3 regions of the Arthrobacter sp. TmtSoilC77 genome follow, and region 1 is predicted to be linked to each of the others. Evidence: riboswitches for the same ligand, from Rfam matches in the RefSeq annotation. Region 1 holds a riboswitch; each other region holds the start of a gene.
What was found. Region 1 has a riboswitch for S-adenosylmethionine ahead of AC6I99_RS05405 (hypothetical protein). Riboswitches for the same ligand answer to the same signal wherever they lie in the genome.

Region 1 (3,267 bases):
GAGGCGAAGAAGCAGAAGCTGGACATCGCAGCGCCCCAGGCAGACCCCACGGTTTCGTGGTTGTCAGCGGGTTGCTCCTTCTCCGGTTGCAAGGAGAGGCTGGGATCGCAGTCGCAGCTGAAGAGTCCCATGCGTTCGGCGGCACGGTGCTCGGCTGCCTCACGGGTCATGCCGCGGGCCAAGTACACCAGCACAAGCTCGTTGTGCTCGATGTCCAAAGAAGGGGCGGCTGTGAGGGTTGCCTGCGTGGGCAGCGTGGCGCTGAGCAACTCCCGTTGCGAGCGGACCGAAACGTACTCGCCAGCACCCATGGACAGGGCGCCGGCCAGCAAACCGGCCACGCCACTCATGAGGACCACCGGGCTGGGAACGCCGGTTGCTGCCATACCCATAACCAGTGAAAGGTTGCTCACCAGGCCATCGTTGGCGCCAAAAACAGCGGCACGGAAGGTACCGGAGAGCCTGTTGCGGCCACGCGTGGCAAGGCCCCTGACAACTTCTTCGTGGATTTGTTCGTCGGCAACCATGGCTGGAGTCGCGGCAGGTTCGGCTCCGTAGGGGGAGCGGCCTTCCGCGCGCTGCGCCAACGCGAGGACGAACACGGAACCAAAGTGCCGGGCCAGGAAGCCCAGCAGCTGGCTGCGGGTGGAAGCTCCCTTCGGCATTCCGGCGTGTTCTCCCAAGAGCTTGAGCCAGTGTGCCTCGTGCCTTCCCTCGGCCTCGGCCAGGGCGAGCAGGATCTGCCGTTCTTCGCCGTCACGACGCTGGGCGAGTTCCCGGTAGACGGCGGCTTCGGCACGCTCGTCGGCCAGGTATTGACGCCAGCGCCTGATGTCCGCCGGTGTGGGCCGGGCTGGTTGGGACGGTGTTCCGGATCCGGGGGCGGGGTCCGGAGCGGGGCTCGACGAACCGTGGGATTCCTGGTGCTTCTGCACTTTTTCTCCTGTGCTGGGTGGGGTAGTTGCGGCCCCATTGCACGCCCACTGTACCGCTTATTGGCGGGGATTTTTGGCCGGTATTCCTTAGCTGGAATGTTCGGCATGCCTTAATTTTCGAAGCTGCAATCCTCTGCCTGGAGCCTTTCCCTGGGTCCATGTGGGCCGTTGCCTTGACCCTCTTCAGGCACAGTGCTCAGATGGAAGGACAGGGGCGGGGGCCCTCCCCGCACTCGGTCAGCAGGCTGCTTGCCAGCCCACCAGACGGAGGTTGCAGCATGGACACCACCGAACCGCACGCCAACCACCCCGAACGGGAGACCATCGAGTCGGATCCCGCCTACGATTACAGCGATGACCAGGAAGTCGACGAACCCTGGGTGGAGGAAATCGACGTCCCGGATGACGACGAGCGGGTTGTCCCCCTGGATGAAACCGAAGAATTCCGCGGGGAAGAAGACGAGGAATTCTAGGACCGTTTCTTAGGCAGGGCCATCTTCACCGAAGGTGAAATGCCGCTCCAGTCCCGCCGGACGCCCGAGCGCTGCAACAGTCACCGTCAACGTCCTCGACGATTCACACCACCGCGATGGACGCACAGCCTGGGCAAGGGCATGCGCCAACAGGCGCGCTTCGGGGTGCCGGAACCGGGCCAGGCCACCGTTCAGGAACAGCGTCACCGTCCCAAGGACAAGGTCGACGCCGGGAATCACCGGAACAGTGGGCGCTTCGGTTTTGGTGGGGCTGCTTTGGCTTGGGGTGGTAACGCCTTGGTACGGCAAGGACTGCTCCTTTGGGGAGTGCTCTTGCCCGCTCGGTTGTCTCTGGTCCGGGGCGGGCCGCTTCCTCATCCGAACCACCCGTGAACATGGGGTTGGTGTGTGGCCAGTCGGAGCTTGGCGCCACCTCTCTTGAAGCTGGGACCACTGTACTGGAGGAGTGCTGTCCGGGAGAAGTGTGGCCCTCGGATCCGCTCGCCCCCGCACAGCGCAACGGCGGCGCTGCCCCGGGAAGGGGCGGCGCCGCCGTCGAACATTGCTTTGTTCAGTTCTTATCTGATGCCTTGCGGCCCTGGGCCGTTAGCTGGCGTTGTGGCTGCTGACGGGGTGGGCTTCCAAGGGCAATTCGTCAGATACCGCTCCGGCCACGCGCTTTTCCCAAGCGGCCCGGACTTCGGGTTCGGTGGGCGGCGTGAGGAGGGAAATCACCACGTAGGCGACGAACGAGGCCGCGAGGCCGTAGTAGATGGGCTCGTTGGCGTAGACGCCATCGACGCTTGGAATGACTCCAGTGGCGAACAGAATCAACAAGGCCAACGTCAATACCGAGCCCACTGCCATGGACCATGCAGCAGCGATACCAGTGCCGCGCTTCCACACCAGGCCGCCAAGAATCGCGACGAGGAGGCCGCCCACAAGGATGTCGTAAGCAATGGTGAGGGCAACAACCACGTCCTGCGCGGCCATGGAGATCAGCACCGCGACGATGCCCAGGCCAAGAACCCAGTAACGGTTGGCCTTGACGTCGTGCTCGGGGTTTTCGGTGTCGTCCGTGTTGATGGTCTTGCCGAACCAGCTGGCCACGAACGGAACAACATCTGCGCGGGCCACCGTGGCGGCGGCAATCAGGGCACCCGAAGCGGTGGACATCATGGCTGCAACAGCTGCGGCCATGACCAGGCCGCCGATGCCGATGGGCAGGATGTGGGTTGCCACTTCGGCGTAGACCACGTCCTTGCCGAGGTTGGCGACATCGATATTGGGCAGTGCTACGCGGGCGGCCAGGCCGATCAATGCACCGGCCACACCGTAGAGGATGCAGTAAACGCCGGCGGTCGCTCCACCCCAGCGTGCAACCTTGGGAGTCTTGGCCGTGAAGACGCGCTGCCAGATGTCCTGGCCGATCAGGAGTCCGAGTGTGTACACGACGAAGTAGGTGATGATCGTCTGGACGCCGATTCCGTCGATCTGGAAGAAGCTCGCATCGACACGCTCACGGATGCCGTCCAGTCCTCCGGCCGCGTTCATGACGAACGGGAGCATCAGGAAGAAGATGCCTACGGTCTTGATGATGAACTGGACCTGGTCGGCCAAGGTGATGGACCACATGCCACCGATGGTCGAGTAAACAAGCACAATTGCACCGCCGACGGCGATCGCCATCCAGCGTTCCCAGTCGAAGAGGACCACAAAGATGGTGGCGTATGCGCCGGTGGATGTGGCACAAAGCATGAGGGTGTAGGCCAGCATGACGATTCCGGAGGTCTGCGTGGCCTTGCTGCCGTAGCGAAGGCTCAGCATTTGGGAGACCGTGTAGATCTTCAGGCGCTGGA
Region 2 (3,267 bases), 510 kb from region 1:
TGCAGGTAGCTGAAGAGTCCGTTCCGGGCGCGTTGGCAACTGTGGCGGTGGACGGCTTGGACTTCTACTTGCCAGCAGAAGATGTGGAGGCACTTGCAGCGACTCCCCCACCAGGTGACGATGGGCCAGGACTTCCCCGTGTCGATCTCATCCAGTGCTACGACGAGTACGTGATGGGCTATTCACAATCGAGGCATTACCTCGGCGGCAGGGCGCCCTATTTCCCCGAGGGCGATGCTCCAATTCACGTGGTGTTGCTGGATGGCAGGTTGACCGGATGGTGGCGCCACAGCTTCTCGGATGGGATCTGCGAACTCGACATCAGAATGAACAGGCCACTCACAACAGCCGAACAACAAGCCTTGGAGGCAGAAGTGGAACGCTACGGGAAGTTCCTGGGCATGGAGACAAAGCTGGTGTGAAACTGCGGGACTAAGCTGGGTTAAGACCTAGGAGGCCTGCACCGTGAACAATCTGATCTTCTGGATCATCGTCTGCTCGTGGCTGATTCCCATGGGGATACGCATGTACAACAAGTCCCGGGCGCGGCGGCTCCAGGACCGCAATTTCCCGGGCCCGAATTATCCGGGCCCCGGCTATCCCCCGCAGAATCTTCCGGGACCGGGTTACCCGCAGCCGAATTATCCGGGCTATCCCACGCAGCCCACCACCATCCGCCCTGCCGATGCCCCACCGCCGCCAGGACCGGCGTCGAACGCTTCTTCACCTACGTTTCCGAGCCACAGCGGCTCTGAGCAGCAAGGCTTCCGCGCGCGCAAGCTGGCCGAACTGGACCTCAAGTTCAGCAACGGCGAAATTGCCATGGAGGATTACATGAAGCAGCGCGGCGACATCATGAACGGCTGAGCCGGCTTAGGCGAAGAAGGCCTCGCGAAGCTGCTTCGATAGTTGCCCGATTTCGGTGAGGAAGCCATCGTGGCCGATGGGGGCCTCGATCACGTGGACAGGCACATTGCCTGGCAGGTTTTGCGCCAGTTCCACTGACTGGGCCGGAAAATAGAGGCGGTCGGAATCGACGGCTGCCACAAAGAATTCAGCAGTGGCCGCGGCCAAGGCTTCCTTCAAGGTGCCCCGGCCCCGTCTGATGTCGTGGGACATCAGCGCCTCGGTGATGGCGATGTAACTGTTCGCATCGAACCGGCGCACCAGCTTGGTGCCTTGGTGATCGAGGTAGCTTTCCACCTGGTAGCGGCCACGCTCCCCCAGGACCGCAGCGGCCAGGGGCGTCTCCTGGTGCTGGGCTTCCCGGCCGAAGCGGACATCAAGCTCCAGCGCTGACCGGTACGTGATGTGCGCTATCCGTCGGGCCAGGGCAAGGCCTGCCTCAGGAGTTGGTCCACCGTAGTAATCGCCGTTGTTGAAGTTCGGGTCCTGGCGGATGGCGAGCGTCTGCGACTGGGCGAAAGCGATTTGCTCGGCTGTGCTGTAGGCGCCCACAGAAATAACCGCGCACCGCTGAACACGCTCAGGGAAGGTGACCGCCCACTCAAGTGCCCGCGCCCCACCCATGGAACCGCCAAGGACTGCGTGCCATGCCTTGATCCCCAAAGCATCAGCGAGCCGGGCTTCAGCCACCGTGCTGTCGCGCAACGTGATCAGCGGGAAGCGGGATCCCCAGGGCCGTCCGTCCGGCGCCTCTGACGATGGGCCCGTGCTACCGTAACAGCCGCCCACAATGTTGATGGAGATAACGAAGAACCGGTTGGTGTCGATCGTCGCGCCGGGACCAACGAGTTGCTCCCACCAGCCTTCCTCATCAGTTGCACCGCGGGCCACATGCGTGCTGCCCGTCAGTGCGTGCTGAACCAGGACTGCGTTGGACGCATCCGCATTCAACTGCCCCCAGGTTTCGTAGGCAAGCACAACATCCGGGAGAAAACCGCCGGCTTCAAGTTCCAGCGAACCTACGCCGGCGTACTTGACCGTCCCGTCTTCTTTGCCCGGTTTGGGGGGTGCTGTAGCAGTAATGGTCATTCCTTTGACACCTAACCTCGCGCTTGCCTGCCGCCTTGCGTGCGACAGGCCAGGTCTTCACCCGGGGCACCCCACCGCGGAGGAGGGTTGCCGGCCAGCAAGCCGGGGCTGTCGCTGGCACTCATGACCTAATACGTAGAGTCTAGGAAAAATACCGCTGTCTTGGCGAAGAATGTGACAGCTGTGTGACGGTTTGGCGCCGCTTCGTTCAGGAACACGCACCGCGAAGGGCCGCCCGGCGAATTTTCGACGGCGGGCGGCCGCTCTCCCAGCAGCGCGATTAAGCGCCTTTGGCAGCCCGGAAACCGGCCTCCAGATCAGCAATAATGTCGTCCACGTGCTCTATTCCCACAGAGAGGCGGACGAGGCCTGGATTCACGCCCGCAACCAGCTGCTGTTCGACCGTGAGCTGGCTGTGGGTAGTCGACGCCGGGTGGATAACCAGCGAGCGGACGTCACCGATGTTGGCAACATGGGAGTGCAACTCCAGGCCGTCGACGAATCGCTTGCCGGCCTCGACGCCACCCTTGATGTTGAATGCCACCACTGCACCGGTACCCCTCGGCCCGTACTTACGGCCGCGGTCGTACCAAGGGCTGGACGGCAGGCCCGCGAAGGCAACCGATTCGACGTCGTCATGGGCTTCCAGCCATTCAGCCACTTTGGTGGCGTTCGAGACGTGACGCTCGACGCGCAGGCTCAGGGTTTCCAGGCCCTGGGCGATGAGGAAGGCGTTGAACGGGGAAACCGCCGAACCCAGATCGCGCAGCAACTGCACGCGCGCCTTGAGAATGTAGGAGAGGTTGGCTCCGAGCGCGCCATCCTTGCCAAGGTCCCGGGCGTAAACGAGTCCGTTGTAGCTGGGGTCCGGAGTATTGAATCCGGGGAAGCGCTCCGGGTCCTTGCCGAAATCAAAGTTTCCGGAGTCCACGATCACGCCGGCGATCGCCGCGCCGTGGCCGCCCAGATACTTGGTAGCCGAGTGCACCACGATGTCCGCACCCCACTCGATGGGACGGATGAGGTAGGGGGTTGAGAGCGTGTTATCCACGATGAGCGGCACGCCAGCCTCGTGCGCGGCGCGTGAAACACCCTCGATGTCCAGGACGTCCTGGCGCGGATTGGACACAACCTCGCCGAAGAACAGCTTGGTGTTGGGCTGCACGGCGTCCCGCCACTGGTCCAGGTTGTCCGGATCCTCCACGAACGTCACGGAGATGCCGAACTTCTTCAGAGTGTGCGCCAGCAGGTTGTAGGTGCCACCGTAGAGGC
Region 3 (3,267 bases), 3.1 Mb from region 1:
CCGCCTTGGCGAAGTGCTCCAACGTGCCTTGGTTGCTGTTGGTGCTCAATTCGGGCAACGGCGCATCAAGGTCGAATTGCTTGAAGTCGATCACGGACAGGTAGGAGATCGAATTGAGCTGGCTGTCGATATCACGCTGGGTTAGCTCCCGGCGCTGCGCACGCAACTCCCCGGCCTCGGCCGATGAACCAACCACGGTGGGCTTTAGCACGAAAAGTACCTTGACGTCGTCGGGGTTCCTGCCCGCCTTGGCAGCCTCGGCACGGATGGAATCCCGGTAGGCCTTCATGCCGTCAACGCCACGGGCCAAGGCGATCGCCACGTCTGCATGCCCACCCGCGAACGCTTTGCCGCGGGGAGAAGCGCCGGCCTGCACCAGTACGGGCTCCTCCGGCAGAGGTGCGGTGTTGAGGGGACCGCGGACCTTGAAGAAGTCACCCTGGTGGTTAATAGGGTGCACTTTGGTGTGGTCGGCGAATACGCCGGCCTCAACGTCCTCAAGGACGGCGTCCGGTTCCCAGCTCCGCCAAAGCCTGCGGACGACGTCGACGAATTCCTCCGCCTTCTCATATCGAAGGTCGTGTTCAATCTGCTGGTCCAAACCGTAATTCTGCGCTGCGAGGTCGCTGCCGGAGGTGACAACGTTCCATCCCAACTGCCCCTCGGAGAAATGCTGCAGCGTGGCCAGGAGGCGGGCCGCAGTGAAAGGCGGATAGAACGATGCGCTGACCGTCGGGACGATTCCAAGGTGCTCGGTTGCGGACAGGAGGTACGGCACCAGGGCCAAGGGATCATGTTTGGGCGCAAAGGAGGCGTGTGCCAGCGAGACCTCGGCAGTGCCGCCATAGGTATCGGGAACAGTAAGGGAGTCCTCGATGATGAAGAGGTCAAGGCCGGATTGCTCAAACGCGCGGACGGCGTCTTGATACAGGGCAGGCTTCTTCCAGTCGTAGCCCAGGCTGTAGCCGGGAGTTCCCCATCCCTGGACACCAAAACCGTGGCCCACGAACCATCCAAAATGCAGCATGGGCTTGAGTGTAGAGCTGCCTTGTCCGTTCACCGCGACCTGATTTCTTGCGAAGTTACAGGGGGTCGTACTGCGTCAATTATGCTCCCGGGGCGTCACATTTGGGCTGCTACTCCAGCACCGGCCGGTTACGCAACATGACGACCGCGTAACCGCTTGCAAGTGCGGGCCGCCGCCGCGGGATGTTACGTTTTTCTTGAGTAATGAGCACCAGCGCCAAGCCCTGACTTGCTGGTCGGCAACCCTCTCTCCGGCGGGGTGCCTCAGGTGACTACTCGGCGTATCGACACTTCGAACTGCAAGCGTGACTGAGGAGCACCAGCCAATGCCTGAAACCACTGAAGAAAAACTCTCCTACCGCCTGATTACAGGTCCGGATACCCGTGAATTCTGCGAGCGGATCACCACGGCCCTCGCCGACGGCTACGTGCTCCACGGCAGCCCGGCAGCCACGTTCAATGGCACGGATGTCATCGTGGCGCAGGCGGTCGTCCTGCCCGCTGCCATCGCCAACGCAGACGCCGCCGTCGCGAATGCTGTTGACCAGTTGGAGAACGACGACGACGAAGAAGCATTCGAGGGACACGCATGAGTTACGCAGGTGACCTGACCCCGCAGGACGCGTGGGCCAAGCTTGAAGAAGGCGCAATCCTGGTAGACGTCCGCACCGAGGCCGAGTGGGCCCACATCGGCATCCCGGACACCAAAGCCACAGAGAATGATCCCCTGTTCATTCAGTGGAACCTCGCCGGTGGCATTCCCAACTCCCGCTTCATCGAGGACCTGCAGCAGCAGGCACCCGAGGGTGAGGGCGTGGAACTCGTTTTCATCTGCCGCTCAGGCCAGCGCTCCATCTCGGCCGCCATCGCCGCGACGCAGGCCGGGTTCACCGCCTACAACGTGCTTGAGGGCTTCGAAGGCGACCCGGACCGCTACGGCGAACGGACCATCAACGGCTGGAAGAACCGCGGCCTGCCAACCAACCTGGGGAACGACTAAGTGACTTTCAATCCCGATGCCGCCAGCTGGAGCCCTGACACCCAGGCAGTACGCGGCGGCCTTGACCGTACCAACTTCCAGGAGACGTCCGAACCCGTTTTCCTGAACTCCGGCTTCGTCTACGAATCCGCTGCCGCCGCCGAACGCGCCTTCACCGGCGAGGACGAACGCTTCGTTTACTCCCGCTACGGCAACCCCTCTGTAGCCACGTTCCAGGAACGGTTGCGGTTGCTCGAAGGAACCGAGGCATGCTTCGCGACGGCGTCAGGCATGTCCGCGGTGTTCACCGCCTTGGGTGCCCTCCTGGCTGCCGGTGATCGCGTGGTTGCCGCCCGTTCCCTGTTCGGCTCGTGCTTCGTAATCCTCAACGAGATCCTGCCGCGCTGGGGCGTGGAGACCGTGTTCGTCGACGGTCCCGACCTCGACCAGTGGCGGGCTGCCCTCTCCGAACCGACCACCGCCGTGTTCTTCGAGTCGCCCTCGAACCCCATGCAGGAAATCGTGGACATCGCCGCCGTCAGCGAGCTGGCGCATGCTGCGGGAGCGACCGTCGTCGTCGACAACGTCTTTGCCACACCCTTGCTCCAGCGTTGCGGTGACCTGGGCGCGGACGTCATTGTGTACTCCGGAACCAAGCACATCGATGGCCAGGGGCGTGTCCTCGGCGGCGCAATCCTGGGCACCAAGGCATTCATCGATGGCCCGGTCAAGCAGTTGATGCGGCACACCGGACCTTCACTCTCCGCCTTCAATGCCTGGGTGTTGACCAAGGGCCTGGAGACGATCGGCCTGCGGGTGAACCACAGCTCGGCGTCTGCTTTGAAAATCGCGGAATGGCTCGAGCAGCAGCCTGCCATCAACTGGGTCAAGTACCCCTTGCTGAAATCGCACCCTCAGTACGAGCTGGCAGCCAAGCAAATGAAGGCCGGCGGTACCGTGCTGACCTTCGAGTTGCTGCCCTCCTCCGGGCGTTCGGCCAAGGATGCCGCGTTTGCATTGCTGGACGGTCTGCGCGTCATCGACATCTCCAACAACCTGGGCGACTCCAAGTCCCTCATCACGCACCCGGCCACCACTACCCACCGGGCCATGGGGCCCGAAGGGCGTGCGGCCATTGGGCTGAGCGACGGCGTGGTCCGTTTGTCCGTTGGCCTGGAAGACGTGGACGATCTCATTCTGGATCTGGAGAAGGCCCTCAAACAGGTCTAACCTTGCTGCCATGAGCGGGAACCACCCCCATC

Region 2: it holds a riboswitch for S-adenosylmethionine, as region 1 does, so the genes downstream of both, metX (homoserine O-acetyltransferase MetX) here and AC6I99_RS05405 (hypothetical protein) in region 1, are expected to answer to the same signal.
Region 3: it holds a riboswitch for S-adenosylmethionine, as region 1 does, so the genes downstream of both, AC6I99_RS19430 (DUF1737 domain-containing protein) here and AC6I99_RS05405 (hypothetical protein) in region 1, are expected to answer to the same signal.

What each region holds. Positions count from the first base shown of each region.
Region 1 covers NZ_AP046050.1:1,148,698-1,151,964, forward strand. Annotated here, with positions in the region: gene AC6I99_RS05395 (VIT1/CCC1 transporter family protein) at 1-935, opposite strand, end outside; gene AC6I99_RS05400 (hypothetical protein) at 1,214-1,408, shown strand; gene AC6I99_RS05405 (hypothetical protein) at 1,418-1,717, opposite strand; SAM riboswitch class IV at 1,733-1,852, opposite strand; gene AC6I99_RS05410 (sodium:solute symporter family protein) at 2,015-3,267, opposite strand, start outside.
Region 2 covers NZ_AP046050.1:1,656,752-1,660,018, reverse strand. Annotated here, with positions in the region: gene AC6I99_RS07620 (winged helix DNA-binding domain-containing protein) at 1-422, shown strand, start outside; gene AC6I99_RS07615 (hypothetical protein) at 466-867, shown strand; gene metX (homoserine O-acetyltransferase MetX) at 874-1,995, opposite strand; SAM riboswitch class IV at 2,010-2,124, opposite strand; gene AC6I99_RS07605 (bifunctional o-acetylhomoserine/o-acetylserine sulfhydrylase) at 2,276-3,267, opposite strand, start outside.
Region 3 covers NZ_AP046050.1:4,207,022-4,210,288, forward strand. Annotated here, with positions in the region: gene AC6I99_RS19425 (NtaA/DmoA family FMN-dependent monooxygenase) at 1-1,060, opposite strand, end outside; SAM riboswitch class IV at 1,227-1,338, shown strand; gene AC6I99_RS19430 (DUF1737 domain-containing protein) at 1,353-1,619, shown strand; gene AC6I99_RS19435 (rhodanese-like domain-containing protein) at 1,616-2,026, shown strand; gene AC6I99_RS19440 (O-succinylhomoserine sulfhydrylase) at 2,027-3,235, shown strand; gene AC6I99_RS19445 (hypothetical protein) at 3,246-3,267, shown strand, end outside.